Regions from separate parts of the Rhizobium sp. YAF28 genome, predicted to be linked through region 1. Evidence: riboswitches for the same ligand, from Rfam matches in the RefSeq annotation. Region 1 holds a riboswitch; each other region holds the start of a gene.
The links. A riboswitch is a leader RNA that binds a small molecule or an ion and turns the genes downstream of it on or off. The one in region 1 is predicted to bind cobalamin.
Positions count from the first base shown of each region.

Region 2: it holds a riboswitch for cobalamin, as region 1 does, so the genes downstream of both, metE (5-methyltetrahydropteroyltriglutamate--homocysteine S-methyltransferase) here and AB4Z13_RS12390 (ABC transporter substrate-binding protein) in region 1, are expected to answer to the same signal.
Region 3: it holds a riboswitch for cobalamin, as region 1 does, so the genes downstream of both, bluB (5,6-dimethylbenzimidazole synthase) here and AB4Z13_RS12390 (ABC transporter substrate-binding protein) in region 1, are expected to answer to the same signal.
Region 4: it holds a riboswitch for cobalamin, as region 1 does, so the genes downstream of both, cobU (bifunctional adenosylcobinamide kinase/adenosylcobinamide-phosphate guanylyltransferase) here and AB4Z13_RS12390 (ABC transporter substrate-binding protein) in region 1, are expected to answer to the same signal.

Region 1 covers NZ_JBFRCX010000005.1:8,761-12,953, forward strand. The annotation lists gene AB4Z13_RS12370 (SRPBCC family protein) at 1-310, shown strand, start outside; gene AB4Z13_RS12375 (ATP-dependent Clp protease proteolytic subunit) at 359-979, shown strand; gene AB4Z13_RS12380 (hypothetical protein) at 1,010-1,468, opposite strand; gene AB4Z13_RS12385 (YidB family protein) at 1,518-1,862, opposite strand; cobalamin riboswitch at 2,000-2,269, shown strand; gene AB4Z13_RS12390 (ABC transporter substrate-binding protein) at 2,448-3,482, shown strand; gene AB4Z13_RS12395 (FecCD family ABC transporter permease) at 3,494-4,193, shown strand, end outside.
Region 2 covers NZ_JBFRCX010000007.1:400,403-404,595, reverse strand. The annotation lists gene AB4Z13_RS18815 (heavy metal translocating P-type ATPase) at 1-1,158, shown strand, start outside; cobalamin riboswitch at 1,199-1,404, shown strand; gene metE (5-methyltetrahydropteroyltriglutamate--homocysteine S-methyltransferase) at 1,512-3,836, shown strand; cobalamin riboswitch at 4,013-4,193, shown strand, end outside.
Region 3 covers NZ_JBFRCX010000001.1:618,187-622,379, reverse strand. The annotation lists gene AB4Z13_RS03285 (MFS transporter) at 1-1,501, shown strand, start outside; gene bluB (5,6-dimethylbenzimidazole synthase) at 1,519-2,220, opposite strand; cobalamin riboswitch at 2,263-2,452, opposite strand; gene AB4Z13_RS03275 (DHA2 family efflux MFS transporter permease subunit) at 2,595-4,019, shown strand.
Region 4 covers NZ_JBFRCX010000005.1:152,577-156,769, forward strand. The annotation lists gene cobN (cobaltochelatase subunit CobN) at 1-825, opposite strand, end outside; gene cobW (cobalamin biosynthesis protein CobW) at 835-1,881, opposite strand; gene cobU (bifunctional adenosylcobinamide kinase/adenosylcobinamide-phosphate guanylyltransferase) at 1,886-2,410, opposite strand; cobalamin riboswitch at 2,763-3,157, opposite strand; gene AB4Z13_RS13150 (chloride channel protein) at 3,365-4,193, shown strand, end outside.

The DNA.
Region 1 (4,193 bases):
CGAGCTGGATGCGCCGCCGGAAAAGGTCTGGCGGGCGATCAGCATTGCGGAATTCCGGGAGAAATGGCTGCCGAAGGAAGCGCTTGCCGATCCGCAATCGCTCTCCGAAACACCGGGAAAGGAGGTTCGCTACAGATTGCGCGACGACAGCCCGCCCTTCCTGGAAAGCATCGTCACCTTCGCGATCGCACCGAATGCATCGGGCGGGACCAGCCTGCGGATCGTCCACGAGTTGACTGGTGACACTTTCGAGCGGCTTTCGAGATCGGTCGCCAACAGCAACAGCCAGACTATGATGCTCGCCGCCTGACGCGGCAGGCCTTCCCGCTTATCAATTCTGAAAGATTGGAGTTCGCCGATGCGCGAAACGATGCAACTCGTCCCCATGGTCGTCGAACAATCCTCCCGAGGGGAGCGATCCTTCGACATCTATTCCCGCCTCTTGCGTGAGCGGATCATCTTTCTGAACGGCGAGATCAACGACGGCGTGTCCGCCCTCGTCTGCGCCCAGCTTCTGTTCCTGGAGGCCGAAAATCCCAAGAAACCGATCAACCTCTACATCAATTCGCCGGGCGGCGTCGTGACCAGCGGTTTTGCCATGTACGACACGATGCGTTTCATCCGCGCGCCGGTGCACACGCTCTGCATGGGAACGGCCCGCTCGATGGGCTCCTTCCTGCTGATGGCCGGCCAGCCGGGAGAGCGATATGCCCTTCCGAATGCCAGCATCCTCATCCACCAGCCCCTCGGCGGCTTCCAGGGCCAGGCGTCCGATATGCTCATTCATGCCGAGGAAATCAGGAAGACGAAGCAGCTCATGACCAGCCTCTATGCCGAGCATTGCGGGCGATCCTATGAAGAGTTCGAGCAGGCGATGGATCGGGACCGCTTCATGAGGGCTGAAGAGGCCCTGGAATGGGGGCTAATCGACCGCATCCTGACGGATCGAGAGGATGTGGCAGAGGTAGGAGCGCAATAGCCATGCGCCCCACCCTCGCCAGCCTAAACCTCAGCTACCGGCCTTCAATGCCGTATTGCAAAGGCTCCAGTAACCGCCGCCCTTCTGGATCCATTTCAGATCGTTGAGCGTGCCGGCATCCTTGTTGGCATGATAGCTGTCGACGCAGGTATGCAGCCGGCCCTTGGCAGGCGTCTCACTGGCGTATTTCTTGTCGATCGCCTTCGGCATGGTCACGCCCTTGGGGGCCTTGACCGTCGGCTTTGCGGGCTCCTTGTCCGTCGTTGCGGCCACTGCCTTGTCATCGGCGGCATCTTCGGCGGCCGCATCCGCGCCGCAGAACTTCGCCCGGAAATCGTTCCACTTCATGTCCTTGGCCGAACCATCGGCCTTGGCCGTCTGATATTTGGCGCTGCATTCCTTCATGGTCAGCGCGGAGGCCGGAGAAACGAAGAAGGCGGCGGCAATCAACGCTCCGGCGGAAGCGGGCACAAGCAATCTCGCAATCATGGGATATCCTCGTGTTGGGGGCAGTTCACGGCATGCACGTCTTTGAAAGCTACGAGACGGTTCCATTAGGTGTCGCCGCATCGACGGCTTGCGGCAGATGCTCGGCGAGCAGCTTGGACACATCGTCGGCATCGACGCCGAACTTGGCGGCGAGATCGCGCAGCTGATCGGACGACAGGGCCGCCTGGATCTGTTCCGCCGATACGGGAAGATTGTGGCCGGTGCCGATCCAGGATGAGACCTGCTCGCCGAGGCCCGCCGAATTGAGCTGGGAAACGATGCCCTGCAGCCCTCCGGCATTGTCGAATATTCTGGTTGCAACCGCGACGTAATCGACTTGCCTGCCGGCAAGCACATCAGAGAGAACACCGCCTAAACCGTCGAAAATACTCATGGTTGCTCCTCCACCCATCAGCGGATTCTACATTAGCATGAGGTAAAATTTCTGTCATTCCGGATTTGCGAAACGACAGCCTTCCCTCCGCAAACAATACTTCTCGCTGGCCCTGCTTGACGTTGCCCATGGTGGCGTCCTAAGTCGGGGGAGACGGTTCCCCGAGGAGAACTTCGAGGGGATTAATAGGGAACACGGTGCGGACGACCCAAAAGGGACCAAGACCGTGGCTGCCCCCGCAACTGTAAGCGGATTGCCGGTTATATCCGGAATGAATGCCTCGTCGTTCATTCCAGGACATCACCGGCGAGCTGGTCACTCCAAGTGCCACTGCGCGCAAGCGCGGGAAGGCAGATGACCGGCTGACATCCGCGAGCCAGGAGACCTGCCGTCAATCACGATCCAATCAGCCGGGCGGGGATGCCTGGACAAGGAGCAGATATGATTGACCTTATTTCCTGCCGCTTGCCGCACGCGATCCGTCCCGATTGGACCACCCGCCGCTAGCCCTCCCTCCACGTTTGGCTCACGCATCTGCGCGCGCCGGCGTCCGCTAGCCCTTTTCCTTCCGATCGAGAGTTTCCAATGCGCCAGACTATTCCAGGCTTTTCTCTTGCGCTCGGGCTCGCCAGCCTTTGGTTGGCCGGCCTTGCAGCACCCGCCTTCGCCGCCACCCAATATCCCCTTACCCTCAGCAATTGCGGCCAGCCAGTCACCTTCGAGAAGGCACCGGCCAAGATCGTTTCGATCGGCCAGGGCATGACCGAAGTGCTCCTCTCGCTCGGCCTTGCCGACAAGATCGCCGGCACGGCCGTCTGGGTCGGCCCGGTCCTGCCGCAATATGCCGAGGCCAACAGCAGGATCAGACGGCTGGCCGACAACGACCCGAGCTTCGAATCCGTCGTCGGTGCCGAGCCCGATCTGGTGGCTGCCGAATTCGAATGGCATGTCGGCGCTGCCCAAGGCTCCGTCGGCAAGCGCGAGCAATTCAAAGACCTCGGCATCAACACCTATATCGCGCCTGCCGATTGCGTCGCCAAGATCAACACCGATGGCGGCGATGGTGTTCGCAGGGAGCTGTTCACGATGGACCTGATCTATCAGGAAATTGCCGAAATCTCCGAAATCTTCGACGTGAAAGACCGAGGCGATGCGCTGATCGCCGACCTGAAGAAGCGCGAGGCCGCGGCCGTTGCCTCCGTTTCAGGCGCTGCAGCCAAGAACCTGCCCGTCGTCTTCTGGTTCTCCAGCAAGGAGGTGAAAGGCGATGCCTTCATCGCCGGCAAGAACAGCGCCCCTGCCTATATCCTGAAGACGCTCGGCGCGAAGAACGTCGTGACGACTGAAGAGGAATGGCCCCTCGTCGGCTGGGAAACGATTGCGCAGGCCAATCCCGCCGTCATCGTCATCGCGACCATGGACCGCCGCCGCTATGCCGCCGACGATCCCAAGGTGAAGGTGGATTTCCTGGAAAACGATCCGGTCACAAGGGAGCTCGATGCCGTCAAAAACGAGCGCTTCATCATGATGGACGCGCAGTCGATGAACCCGACGATCCGCACCATCGACGGCATCGAAATCCTGGCAAAGGGCATCGCCGCCTCCGGTCTGGCGCAGTGAGCCAAGCTGCCTTGCCACAGAGACGATGGTGGGCGCTTGCCACGCTCACCGTCACCGCCCTCTTCCTGCTCGGTATCATGATCAGTCTCGCCGTATCGATCGGCGAGATATCGATCCCGCTCGCCACCACGGCAAAGGCGGTTTCCAACCGCCTGTTCGGCACGGCATTCGAGCTCAGCCGCATCCATCAGGGCATCGTCTGGGATTACCGCCTCAGCCGTGCGCTGGTGGCGGCGAGCGCCGGCGCGTCGCTGGCGCTTTGCGGCACGGTGCTGCAGGCGCTGCTGCGCAATCCGCTCGCCGAACCCTATGTGCTCGGCATTTCCGCCGGCGCCTCCACCGGCGCCGTCTGCGTCATGATCTTAGGCCTCGGTTCTGGCGTGCTCGGCCTCTCCGGCGGCGCCTTCATCGGCGCCGTGATCGCCTTTCTTCTGGTCGGCATTCTGGCGGCGGGCGCGGGTGGCACCAGCGAGCGCATCATTCTCTGCGGCGTGGCGGGCTCGCAGCTCTTCAACGCGCTGACCTCCTATATCGTCACCACCTCGGCCAATGCCGAACAGGCGCGCGGCGTACTCTTCTGGCTCTTAGGGTCGCTCAGTGGCGTGCGCTGGCCGGATGTCTATCTCTCCGTGCCGATCGCGCTCATCGGCTTCGTCGTCTGTCTTGCCCATGTGCGCGCGCTCGATGCCTTCGCCTTCGGCACGGATGCCG
Region 2 (4,193 bases), on a different contig from region 1:
TATACGCCTGGTGTCGTCGTCGTGGCGGCTCTGGTCGCCGTTTTGCCGCCGTTGCTGATGGGCGGGGCATGGGGCGAATGGGTCTACAAGGGTCTCGCAATCCTGCTGATCGGCTGCCCCTGCGCGCTGGTCATTTCCACACCGGCGGCGATTGCCGCGTCGCTTTCGGCGGGCGCGCGCCGCGGTCTGCTGATGAAGGGCGGGGCGGTTCTGGAATCGCTCGGCAAGGTGACGGCCGTTGCCTTCGACAAGACCGGTACGCTGACCGAAGGCAAACCACAGGTCACCGATATAATTTCTTACGGACGCACCGAGGCAGAGGTACTTTCGCGCGCTGCCGTTCTGGAGCAAGGCTCCAGCCATCCGCTGGCGCTGGCAATTCTCAATCGCGCCAAGGCTGATGGAGTACCCGTGCCGCCGGCTTTCGAAGTCGAAGCGCTTCCCGGCAAGGGCATGACCGGCAAGGTGGGTGGGGAGACGCTCGATCTCCTGTCGCCGCCGGCTGCGCGCGAGCGCGGGGCGCTGAATGCGGAGCAGGACGAACAGGTCGCGGTGCTGAACGGCGCGGGCAAGAGCGTCTCGGTGCTGCTCGTCAATGGTGTCGCCGCCGGTCTCATCGCCATGCGCGACGAACCTCGTGAAGACGCAAAGAGCGGGCTTGCGACGCTGAAGGCAGCTGGCGTGCGCGCCATCATGCTGACCGGCGACAACAAGCGCACGGCGGCAGCCGTTGCCGGCGATCTCGGCATCGACTGGCGCGGCGAACTCCTGCCGCAGGACAAGCAGCGCATTGTTGGCGAACTGAAGAAGGAAGGTCTGTTCGTCGCCAAGGTGGGTGACGGCATTAATGACGCGCCGGCACTTGCCGCTGCCGATGTCGGCATCGCCATGGGCGGCGGCACCGACGTGGCGCTGGAGACGGCGGATGCGGCTGTGCTGCATGGGCGTGTCGGCGACGTAGCCCGGATGATCGACCTTTCGAAGCGGACGATGCGCAATATCTTTCAGAACATCACCATCGCGCTCGGGCTGAAGGCCGTGTTCCTGGTTACCACCATCATCGGCATCACCGGCCTGTGGCCGGCGATCCTCGCCGATACGGGTGCGACCGTGCTGGTGACGATGAATGCACTTCGGCTTCTTCAGATAAAGACATAAAGATTTCTTTATATCATATTGACGTTGCGATGCGGCGGGTGCATGCTTGCCGGATCGTTGGTTCTTGGGATCTGTTGATCCCAAGCTAAGAGGGAATTCGGTGCGGCCATCGCCAAGACCGAAGCTGCCCCCGCAACTGTAAGCGGATAGACACCGTCCTTCGACGTCACTGGGAAGACGCCCGGGAAGACTGGACGATGTCGATGACCCGCAAGCCAGGAGACCTGCCGCGATAGATAACGTCCACGGGCGGGGTGTCCCGGTGTGCCGCTTGCGCGAGACGGCATTCCCATGGCCGTATCTCGTCGATGCGTTGCGCCGCAGCCTTGCCCATAACCTTCGGGGTAAGGAAAATGACTATCAAGACTGCAAATCTCGGCTTTCCCAGGATCGGAAAGCATCGCGAACTCAAATTCGCACTGGAGAGCTACTGGGCCGGCAAATCCGATGCCGGCGCGCTTCTCGATGTCGCGAAGCGGCTGCGGGCGGAAAACTGGCTCCTGCAGAAGCAGAAGGGGATCGACGTCATCCCCTCGAACGATTTCTCGCTTTACGACCATGTGCTCGACACGGCGGTCATGGTCGGCGCCATTCCCGCCGCCTATGGCTGGAAGGGCGGGCAAGTTTCTCTCGACACCTATTTCGCGATGGCGCGCGGCTCCACCGGCGAAGAGGCGCATGTCGATTGCGGCCATCAGCACCATCACGGGCATGGCGCGCCGGCGCTCGAAATGACGAAATGGTTCGACACGAACTACCACTACATGGTGCCGGAACTCGGCCCCGATCAGACCTTTGCCCTGACGGCGAACAAGCCACTTGATGCCTTCGTCGAGGCCAAGACACTTGGCATCCATACCCGGCCGGTCATCCTCGGTCCGGTTACCTTCCTGAAACTCGCCAAGGGAAGCGAAGAAGGTTTTGCGCCGATTGACCTGCTTGCACGCTTGTTGCCTGTTTATACAAAAGTACTGGCAGAACTTCGTGCAGCCGGTGTCGACTGGGTGCAGATCGACGAACCTTGCTTCGTGCTCGATCTTTCACAGGAAGAGCAGGCAGCACTGCAGCATACCTATCGTGCGCTGCATGAATTGGTGCCCGACCTGAAGATCATGGTCGCCACCTATTTCGGCGCGATCGGCGACAATCTGCCGACGGCGCTCTCGCTCCCGGTTGCCGGCCTGCATGTCGATCTCGTTCGCGCTCCACAGCAGATCGATGCCCTTTTCAAGGCACCCAGCGATCTGACATTTTCGCTTGGCGTCATCGACGGGCGCAATATCTGGAAGGCAGACCTTGCGGCGATCCGGGAGAGGATCGAGCCGCTTGTCCAGCACTTTGGTGCGGACCGGCTACAGATCGCGCCGTCCTGCTCGCTGCTGCACGTGCCGATCGATCTGGAACTGGAGAGCGGGCTGGATGGTGAGCTGAAATCATGGCTCGCCTTCGCTGCCCAGAAGCTTGAGGAGATCGCAGCGCTCGGCGATGCCGGCAAGGCCTCCCAGGTGATTGCGGCAGCCTCGCAGGCCGTTGCATCGCGCGCCGCATCTACGCGCGTACATGATCTGAAGGTCAGACAGCGGGTTGCCGCGATCGACGAGGCGATGAAGACACGCAGCAGCGATTTTGCCGAGCGGACCGGACTGCAGGAGCGTAAGCTTCGCCTGCCGCTGTTCCCGACGACGACGATCGGCTCCTTCCCGCAGACATCAGATGTTCGAAAGTCCCGCTCCGCTTTCACCAAGGGCACGATCAGCGAGGCGGATTATGATGCCTTTCTGAAAAAGGAGACCGAAGCGGCGATCCGCTGGCAGGAGGAAATCGGCCTCGACGTGCTTGTCCACGGCGAATTCGAACGCAATGACATGGTGCAGTATTTCGGTGAGCAGCTTTCCGGCTTCGCCTTCACTCAACATGCCTGGGTGCAGAGCTATGGCTCCCGTTACGTCCGACCGCCTGTTATCTTCGGGGACGTCTCCCGGCCGAAGCCGATGACAGTCGAGTGGTGGCGCTATGCGCAGTCGCTGACGGAGAAGCCCGTGAAGGGCATGCTGACCGGGCCGGTGACGATCCTCAACTGGTCCTTCGTGCGCGACGATCTCTCTCGCGCCGACGTCAGCCGGCAGATCGCGCTGGCGATCCGCGACGAGGTGCTCGATCTCGAAAGGGCCGGTGCGGCAATGATCCAGATCGACGAGGCGGCGCTGCGCGAGGGCCTGCCGCTGCGCAAGGCCGACTGGAAGACCTATCTCGACTGGGCCGTCGAGAGTTTCCGCCTATGCGCCTCCGGCGTGGCGGACGAAACGCAGATCCATACGCATATGTGCTATTCGGAGTTCAACCAGATCATCGATGCCATCGCGGCGATGGATGCCGATGTGATCTCCATCGAGACGTCACGTTCGAAGATGGAACTGCTGGAGGCCTTCCGTAGCTACAAATATCCGAACGAGATCGGCCCCGGCGTCTACGACATCCATTCGCCGCGCGTTCCTGATGTCGAGGAGATGACGGAGCTCCTGACGCTGGCGCGCGAGCGTCTGACGGACGGGCAGCTCTGGATCAATCCGGATTGCGGATTGAAGACGCGCAGGTGGGAAGAGGTTCGCCCGGCGCTCGTCAACATGGTCGCTGCCGCCCGAATATTACGACATGCCGCATCGACGATTCGGGCCTGAACCTGGAGTCGAAAATCAGAGAGCCGGCTATAGGCCGGCTCTCTTCATTGGGGCCTTCTCCACAGCCTACTTTCTTTAAGCATTCGTTAACCACGTTTTTCACAGGAATGTAGCAATTTCAAATATGCCGTAACGCGACGCACAAACCATCCGTTGACGCCAACTCCGATTCGAGTACTATATCTAGTGTTCAAGGTTCCTTCGATTCGCTAGGGATCGCAGGCTAAGACGGGAATACGGTGCGGTTTGCCATGATGGCAAAACAAGGCCGGAGCTGCCCCCGCAACTGTAAGCGGCGAGCAACTGTCCGATTTCAGGTCACTGAGGCATGACGCTTTGGGAAGGCTGGGGGCAGGG
Region 3 (4,193 bases), on a different contig from region 1:
CGCCCTGATGGCGGCCTGCCTCTCCTCACTGATGTTCGGCCTTGAAATATCGAGCGTACCGGCAATCCTGCCGACGCTGGAAAAGGTGCTGCATGCCGATTTCAGCGCGCTGCAATGGATCATGAATGCCTATACGATCGCCGTGACGACGGTGCTGATGGCCGCAGGCACATTAGCCGATCGCTACGGCCGCAAGCGCGTCTTCCTGATCGGCATTGCCGCCTTTGGCCTCACCTCGCTGATTGCCGGCCTTGCTCAGGATGTTTCGCTGCTAATCGTTGCTCGCTTTCTGCAGGGTATGAGCGGCGGCGTGATGCTGATCTGCCAGGTGGCCGTCCTCTCCCATCAATTCCCGGAGGGCAGAGCCCGCAGCATGGCCTTCGGCTGGTGGGGCATCATCTTCGGGATCGGCCTCGGCTTTGGCCCGATCATAGGCGTTGCGATCGTAGCAGCCGCCGGCTGGCAATGGGTCTTCCTCATCCATGCCGTGCTGGCAGCCGTGACGGTGGCCCTTGCCGTAACGGGCGTTGAGGAATCGCGTGACCCCGCTGCAGGACGGCTCGATATGGCCGGAATTGTCACCCTTTCGCTGGCGGTCTTCTGCCTCGCTTTCTTCATCACCCAGGGTCCGGCTCTCGGCTTTGCCAGCCTTGCCGCGCTTGCCACTATCGGACTTTCCGCGGCAAGCCTCGTCGCCTTCATCTTCGCCGAGAGGCTGAACCCGCGACCGATGTTCGATGCCTCGGTCTTCGGCATCCGCGCCTTCTCGGGCGCCATCATCGGCTCGGCTGCCATGAATATCAGCTTCTGGCCCTTCATGATCTATCTGCCGATCTGGTATGAAGCCGGTCTCGGTTATGGCAGTGTGGCCGCGGGTCTGGCGCTGCTTGCCTATACGCTGCCGACGCTCGTCGTACCGCCGCTCGCCGAACGGCTCATGCTGCGCTATCGGCCGGGCATCATCATTCCCGGCGGCCTTTTCACCATCGGGCTCGGCTTCCTGCTGATGAAATCAGGCAGTGCCGCCGCCGCGCCAAGCTGGCTGACGATGCTGCCCGGCGCGCTGCTTGCCGGCATCGGGCTTGGCTTCACCAACACTCCGGTCACCAATACGACGACAGGCGCTGTCTCCAGCGATCGCGCCGGCATGGCTTCCGGCATCGACATGAGCGCCCGGATGATCTCGCTCGCCATCAACATCGCCGTCATGGGCTTCATCCTGTTCAGCGGCGTGCTCTCCCACCTCAAGAGCACCTTGCCAACCTCGACGGATGCCGGCGACCTGCGCCTGCTCGCCGAACGGATCTCCGCCGGCAACATTGCCTCCCTGCCAGACATTCCGGCCGGGACGGTGCATGATGCGCTCGTCGCAGGCTTCGGCGGCGTCATGCTCTATGGCGCGATCGGCGTCTGGCTTCTGGCCGCCGCAAGCTTCCTCGTCTTTGCCCATCGGAAGACGCCGGCCTGCGCCAAGGATTGCGGCACCCAGCCGGCAGAATGATGCACACCCGCGCCGGCTCAGACCGGCGCGGCCTCGCTTTCCACCTGCCCCCAGCCATCATGGAAAACCAGCTCTTCCAGCGCCATCCGCTGCCGCCAGCCTTTGACCGCCAGTTCCGGCTTATCATAGAGCCGGTCGACGAAGCCGGCGCAGAGCCAGGCTACCACCTCGATATGATTGGGAATGCCGAGGATCTCCTTCAGGTCACCCTCGCGAAAAATGCTGACCCAGCCGATGCCCACCCCTTCGGCTCGTGCCGCAAGCCACAGGTTCTGGATGGCGCAGACGGTGGAATAGCTGTCCATGCGCGGATTATGTGTGCGCCCCAGCACCACGCTGCCGCTGCGGGTTGGATCGCAGGTCACGCAGATGCCGAGCGGCGCCTGGACAATGCCTTCGAGCTTCAGCGAACGGTATTGCTCCTGCCGCTTGCCGTCGAACATGCGGGCCGCTTCCTCATTCGCCTTGAGGAAGGCATCGCGTACCCGCGCCCTCACCTCGACGCTCTTCACCAGAATGAAATTCCACGGCTGCATGAAGCCGACCGAGGGCGCGTGATGCGCGGCGGTCAAAAGCCGCGTCACGAGATCATCCGGCAAGGGGTCGGGCAGGAACTGGCTGCGCACGTCACGCCGCGTCATGATTGCGTGATAGACGGCCTCGCGTTCGGCCGCAGAAAAGCTGGATGCCGGGCAAACGGCATCATCAATGGGTCGCATCGTCAAATCCCCAACAACGCAACCGCCCGCCGTCCGCGCGGGTTGGGTCTATCTTGCCAGGCCGGTCTTCTGACTTGGCGTCATCCGCTTGGCCGCCGCCTTCCCGGCCTTGCGGCCAGTGGCATTCTATGCGGCAAGCGTCGGCCTTACAGCGTTGGGCACGTTCCGGTCTTGCACCGGATTCCCGATTCTCCCGCTTGTGAAAGCGGGCACCTGACGGGTGATCTATGGCGCGGAAACGGCATGGCGGCAAGCTGCATGCGACATTCATTTCGTGGACAGGCTGAAAATGCTGGCCTAGAACGAGACCCGACGCCGCTGGCGCCGAATCCCCTCTCATTGCCTTCCGGTTGCCCGTGTCCCGCCTAACACCAATGATCCTTGCGGTCGCCCTGTTCATGGAACAGATGGATTCGACCGTGATCGCCACCAGCCTGCCGGCGATTGCTGCCGATATAGGCACTTCGCCGATCGCGCTGAAACTTGCGGTAACGAGCTACCTCGTGGCGCTCGCAATCTTCATTCCGATCAGCGGCTGGATGTCGGATCGCTTCGGTGCACGCAACATCTTTCGGCTCGCGATCTTCGTTTTCATGGTTGGCTCGGTCGCCTGCGCATTCTCCAATTCCATCGCCGCCTTCGTCATTTCCCGCCTCATCCAGGGTGCCGGCGGCTCGATGATGACGCCGGTCGGGCGATTGCTCCTGGTGCGCGGCACGCCACGTCACCAGTTGGTGAATGCCATGGCATGGCTGACCATTCCGGCGCTGATCGGCCCGATCATGGGCCCGCCGATCGGCGGCTTCCTGACAACCTATCTCAGCTGGCACTGGATCTTCTGGATCAATGTGCCGATCGGCATTATCGGCATCGTCCTCGTCACCCGTTTCCTGCCGGCCGTCGAGCCGCGAAGCCCGAAGCCGATGGATTTTCCGGGCTTCTTCCTGTCGGGTATCGGCTTTGCCGGTTTCGTGTTCGGCCTCTCGGTCATCAGCCTGCCCGCCGTTCCCGTCATCTACGGCTATGTCACTGTGGCCGTCGGCGTCCTCTCCGGCATTCTCTATTTCGTGCATGCCAGGCGCACCTCGCATCCGCTGCTCGACCCCAAGATGTTCCGCTACCCGATGTTCCGGGCGGCGATCCTCGGCGCCTCGAATTTCCGCATGGGCCTCGGCGCGCTGCCCTTCCTCATGCCGCTGATGCTGCAGCTCGGCTTCGGCCTGACGCCGCTGCAGTCAGGCTCGATCACCTTCATCAGCGCTCTTGGCTCCATGGGCTCGAAATTTGCAGCCACCCGCACCTATAACGCCTTCGGCTTCCGCAACGTCATCGCGCTGACGACCTTCCTCGCGGCGATCTTCCTCGGCGTGAACGGCTTCTTCACTGCCGAAACGCCGATGTATCTCATCATGGGCTCTCTTCTTGTCGGCGGCCTGTTGCGCTCCATGGCCTTTTCGGGCGTCAATGCCATGGCCTTCGGCGATGTGGACGAGGCCGACAGCAGTCAGGCGACCGCCATCAATGCGGTGGCGCAGCGCATCTCCATGGCCATGGGCGTTGCGGTTGCCGGTACGATCCTGGAAATCTCCTCGAGCTTCCATGGCGGCAAGCTTTTGGTCTCGGATTTTCATATCGCCTTCTTCATCGTGGCGGCGATATCAGCACTTGCCTGCATCACCTTCCTGCGCCTGCCTGCCAATGCCGGCGAGGAGCTGACGACACGCCGCCACAAGAACAGACATGCCGAGACGGCAGAACCGGAAGAGGCCCAGGGACAGGCAATAGCGGAGAGCCGCTGAAAACTTCACGGATCTGTCGTTTTTCCTCACAGATTCTACGTGACAATTCCGATCGGCATGGCTACATAAGCCGCATGTCGATTTCGTCCGTTTACGCATCGCGATTTTATTCGTACCGCTGCTTCCAGCGGATGCGGGTCTGTGCGTAACCGAAACTAACGCGACGACAACCCG
Region 4 (4,193 bases), 140 kb from region 1:
GGCAAAGCCTGTCGTGTTGATGACGACCTCGGGCTTCAGTTCGGCGAAGATGGATTCGAGGATGCCCTTGGAGACGGGATCCTTGAGGCTGTAGGCGAAGACCGGCAACGGACGCAGGCCTTGTTGCTGGAGGGCTTCGATCAAGGCTTCGACGGGCTTAGTTTCGCCGCTCTGCACGAGGGCGCGGTAGAAGGCGATGGCGACAGTAGGTGGCGTCCCCTTCCGGACTTGAACTTCGGCTTTGGCAAGCCGCCGCCACTCCTCAACTCCGACAAGCCCTCGCCCCGGCCACCAGATCCCCGCCTTCATCAGCGGCGCGGCTGGCGCCGGCTTCTCCGCCCCCGAAAGCATCGCTGATGCATAGGCAAGAAAGCCTTGCGCATTGGCGTCGCCGCCCTCGATCAGATACGCCCACAGCGCATTCAGATCATCAAGCGACACATTGGAAAACGGCGTCAGCCCCGCATCCGGCCGCGCATCGCCCGGCAGCACCGCAATCAGCGCCCCGTTACGAGCGGCAACCGCATGCAGCGCCTCCAGTGCGTAGTGAAAGTAGCTCGCCCCACCCAGCGCCCGCACGATGATCAGCTTCGCATGCCGTGCCGTGCGTTCGACGTAGGTATCGACCGACATCGGATGCTTCATGCTCATCAGGCTCGCAAGCCTGAGCGTATGCCCGCTCGCCCCGCCGGAATGAGCCGCAGCGATTGCCGCAAGCTCGGTGTCGGCGGCCGAGAGGAACAGGATATCGCCCGGCGACTGGCCGAGGTCGATGGCCTCGTCCCCGTCGCTGATCGTTCCCTGTTGAGCCAGAAGCAGGTGCATCGAAACCCCTTAGACCAGTGCCGCGATCGCCTTGCGCACCGCGTCCTGATCCATCTCATGCAGGCCGATGACGACGAGGCGCGTGGTGCGGGCTTCGCCCGGCGTCCAGGCGCGGTCGAAATACTGGTCGATGCGGGCACCCACGGCCTGCAGCTGCAGGCGCATCGGCTTGCCGGAGACATCGATGAAGCCCTTGAGACGCAGCACGTCATGCTCGGCGATAATGCCCTTCAGCTTCTCGACGAAACCTGATGTATCGGCGATAGCGCCGAGCTCGACGACGAAACTGTCGAATTCGTCGTGATCGTGCGGCGTACCGTCCTCATGCTCCAGCTCGTGATGGGACTTGCGGTTGACGATATCGTCTTCCGTGCCGATGCCGAGGCCGAGCAGCACGCTTGCCGGCACCTCGCCATTCCTGGCCTCGATCATCACAGGCTTGCGGGCGATGCGCGAGGCGACTTCGCTTTTCACACGGCCAAGGCCGTCAGCGTCGATCAGGTCGGTCTTGTTGAGCACGATCAGATCAGCGCAGGTCAGCTGATCCTCGAAGAGCTCCTCGATCGGGCTTTCATGATCGAGCGATTCATCCTCGACCCGGCGTGCATCGACAGCATCATGGTCATCGGCAAAACGCCCTGCGGCAACAGCGGCGCTGTCGACCACGGTGATGACGCCGTCAACGGTGACTTCGCTTCTGATGTCCGGCCAGTTGAAGGCGGCGACCAGCGGCTGTGGCAAGGCAAGGCCTGAAGTTTCGATGACGATATGGTCCGGGCGCTGCTCGCGCTCCAGAAGCTTGGTCATGGTCGGAATGAAATCGTCGGCGACCGTGCAGCAGATGCAGCCATTGGTGAGCTCGATAATATCGTCCTCGGTGCAATTCTCCGCCCCGCAGCCCTTCAGCACATCGCCATCGACGCCGAGATCGCCGAACTCGTTGATGATGAGCGCAATCTTCTTGCCGCCGGCATTGGTGAGCAGGTTGCGGATCATTGTCGTCTTGCCCGCACCGAGGAAGCCAGTGATGACGGTCGCGGGAATTTTCTGCTGCATGGATTTAACCCTTCATTTTCAGCGGCAGACCTGCCGCGATAAAATACACGTCGTCGGCCACAGCCGCGATCATCTGGTGCAGCCGGCCGGCATGGTCGCGAAAATCCCGCGCCATGCGGTTCTCAGGCACGATGCCGAGGCCGACTTCATTGGAAACGATGACGAGCCGCGCCTTTGCCTGCGGTAGAAAGGCGGCAAGGGCGGCGGACTGGGCGGCGATATCGCGCCCCTCCATCATCAGATTGGTGAGCCACAGCGTCAGGCAATCAACGAGAACAGCCCTGCCCTCGCCGTCGATTGCCGCAAGGCGCTCGGTAAGGTCGAGCGGTTCCTCATGCGTGGTCCAGGAGGGGCCGCGGTCGGCCTTGTGCTGGTCGATACGCGCCTGCATTTCGTCATCCCAGGCGCGGCCTGTGGCGATGTAGTGGCGGTCGAGGCCGCTTGTGGTGACGAGGTTTTCGGCGAAGCGGGATTTGCCGGAGCGGGCGCCGCCAAGGATGAAGGTGGCGTTGAGAAGGCTCTTGGTCATGCCACGGCCGCCCTTGGAGCGAAGGCGCGGCTCCACCCACTTCCCTCATCCCTGTGCTTGTCACAGGGATCCAGCGTGCCCAAGTCCTTGGGCACGAGAGACTCACTCAACGACGGCGTAGATTCACTCACTGCGCGGACGCGCCGTGGCTGGATTCCTGTGACAAGCACAGGAATGAGGGAGGAGAGGAAAGTGCGCGCCGGGTAACGTCCACCAACAGGCGCCAGACGCATCCCATCAGGAGGTACCGAACCGACACCTTTCACATGCACCACCAGAGGCAGCGCTGAATCAAATCCTTCAGCCAAGACAACCTCCGTGCTGGCAGCGGGCAAACGGCCCAGTATGGGCATTGTGCCCGGCACGGATGGCAGGTCTCCTGGCTCGCAGTTAGCGGCCGCGACAGGGGCAGACCGTTTCCGGTCGCCCCTGATCGTGCCAGCGGATCCGCCTCGCCTTCCCGGCTGCTTCTCGTGAAAAGGCGGACGATTCGTAGAAATAGAGGCGTCCTGCCCCGGCTGATCACGATGCATTCCAGTGGCTTTTCCGGCACTTATACCGCCTTGCCCGCCTGCAGAATGCGAGGCTGTCAGCGCAACGGCTAAAATACCGGACGGAAGACCCTGACTGCTCTACAGTCGCGGGGTCGGCTGTGATGAAGGCGCCCGGCTTGGGTCCGCCCCGTCACATTCCCTTTTCATCCGGAAGGCGTAAGGCCGATCCGGAACCATCCATTATGTCAATTCATGGTTAGGCTTCCGCCCCGGGCATGTCAATCGGCGCACTGGGTGCACACAGAGATCATCTCGACTTACACTACCGATATTATCGTCTTTAATCAAAGGTTTACGTCACAAAAACTTTACGGCGCAGTCGGTATTTTGCCGCAATTGCCGCTCATGCGGATGCCGGCTCCGCCCTTGACCCCCACTCCTGCCGCCTAGTTTCCCCATGATGCTCTCCCGAATGGATATTCGCCGCCTCGGCCCTCTCGGCACCGTCTTTGATCCGGGACGCCTGCGCGCGCTTATCCGCCACAGCGAAATGGGCATGGTCTTTGCCGGCGCGCTCGTCGGTATCGCCTCGGGGCTTGCGGTCACCGCCATGAGCTATGTCTCGGAAGAGATGCACAGGCTGATCTTCGGCATAGACGGCACGACGAGGCTCAGCGCCTCGCAGATCGACAGTAAGTTCCTGCTGATGACGGCCCCGGTTGCCGGCGGCATGCTGCTCGGCCTGTTGATCTTCATTCTCGCCAGATGGCGCAAGAAGCCGATGGTCGACCCGATCGAGGCCAATGCCTTGCATGGCGGCCGCCTGTCGCTGACGGACAGCATCCTCGTCGCCATCCAGAACCTCGTTTCCAACGGCTTCGGCGCGTCCGTCGGTCTGGAGGCCGGCTATACGCAGCTTGCAGCCGGCATCGCTTCGAAATTCGGCCTGAAGCTGCAGCTGCGCCGCTCCGACATGCGCGTCCTCGTCGGCTGCGGCGCGGCCGGCGCCATCGCCGCCGCCTTCAATGCACCGCTGACGGGCGCCTTCTATGCCTTCGAGCTGATCATCGGCACCTACACCATCGTCTCGCTGACGCCCGTCGTCGTCGCGGCCCTCGTCGCTACACTGGTCGCCCGGCTGCTATCCGGCAGCGATTTCATCATCGATGTCGGCAGCTTCGGCGCTGTCCAGCCCGCCGATTACGTACCGGCGATCGCCCTTGGCGCCTTCTGCGCCGGCATCGGCATCCTCATCATGCAGGGCGTCTCCTTCGTCGAGGAACTGGCGC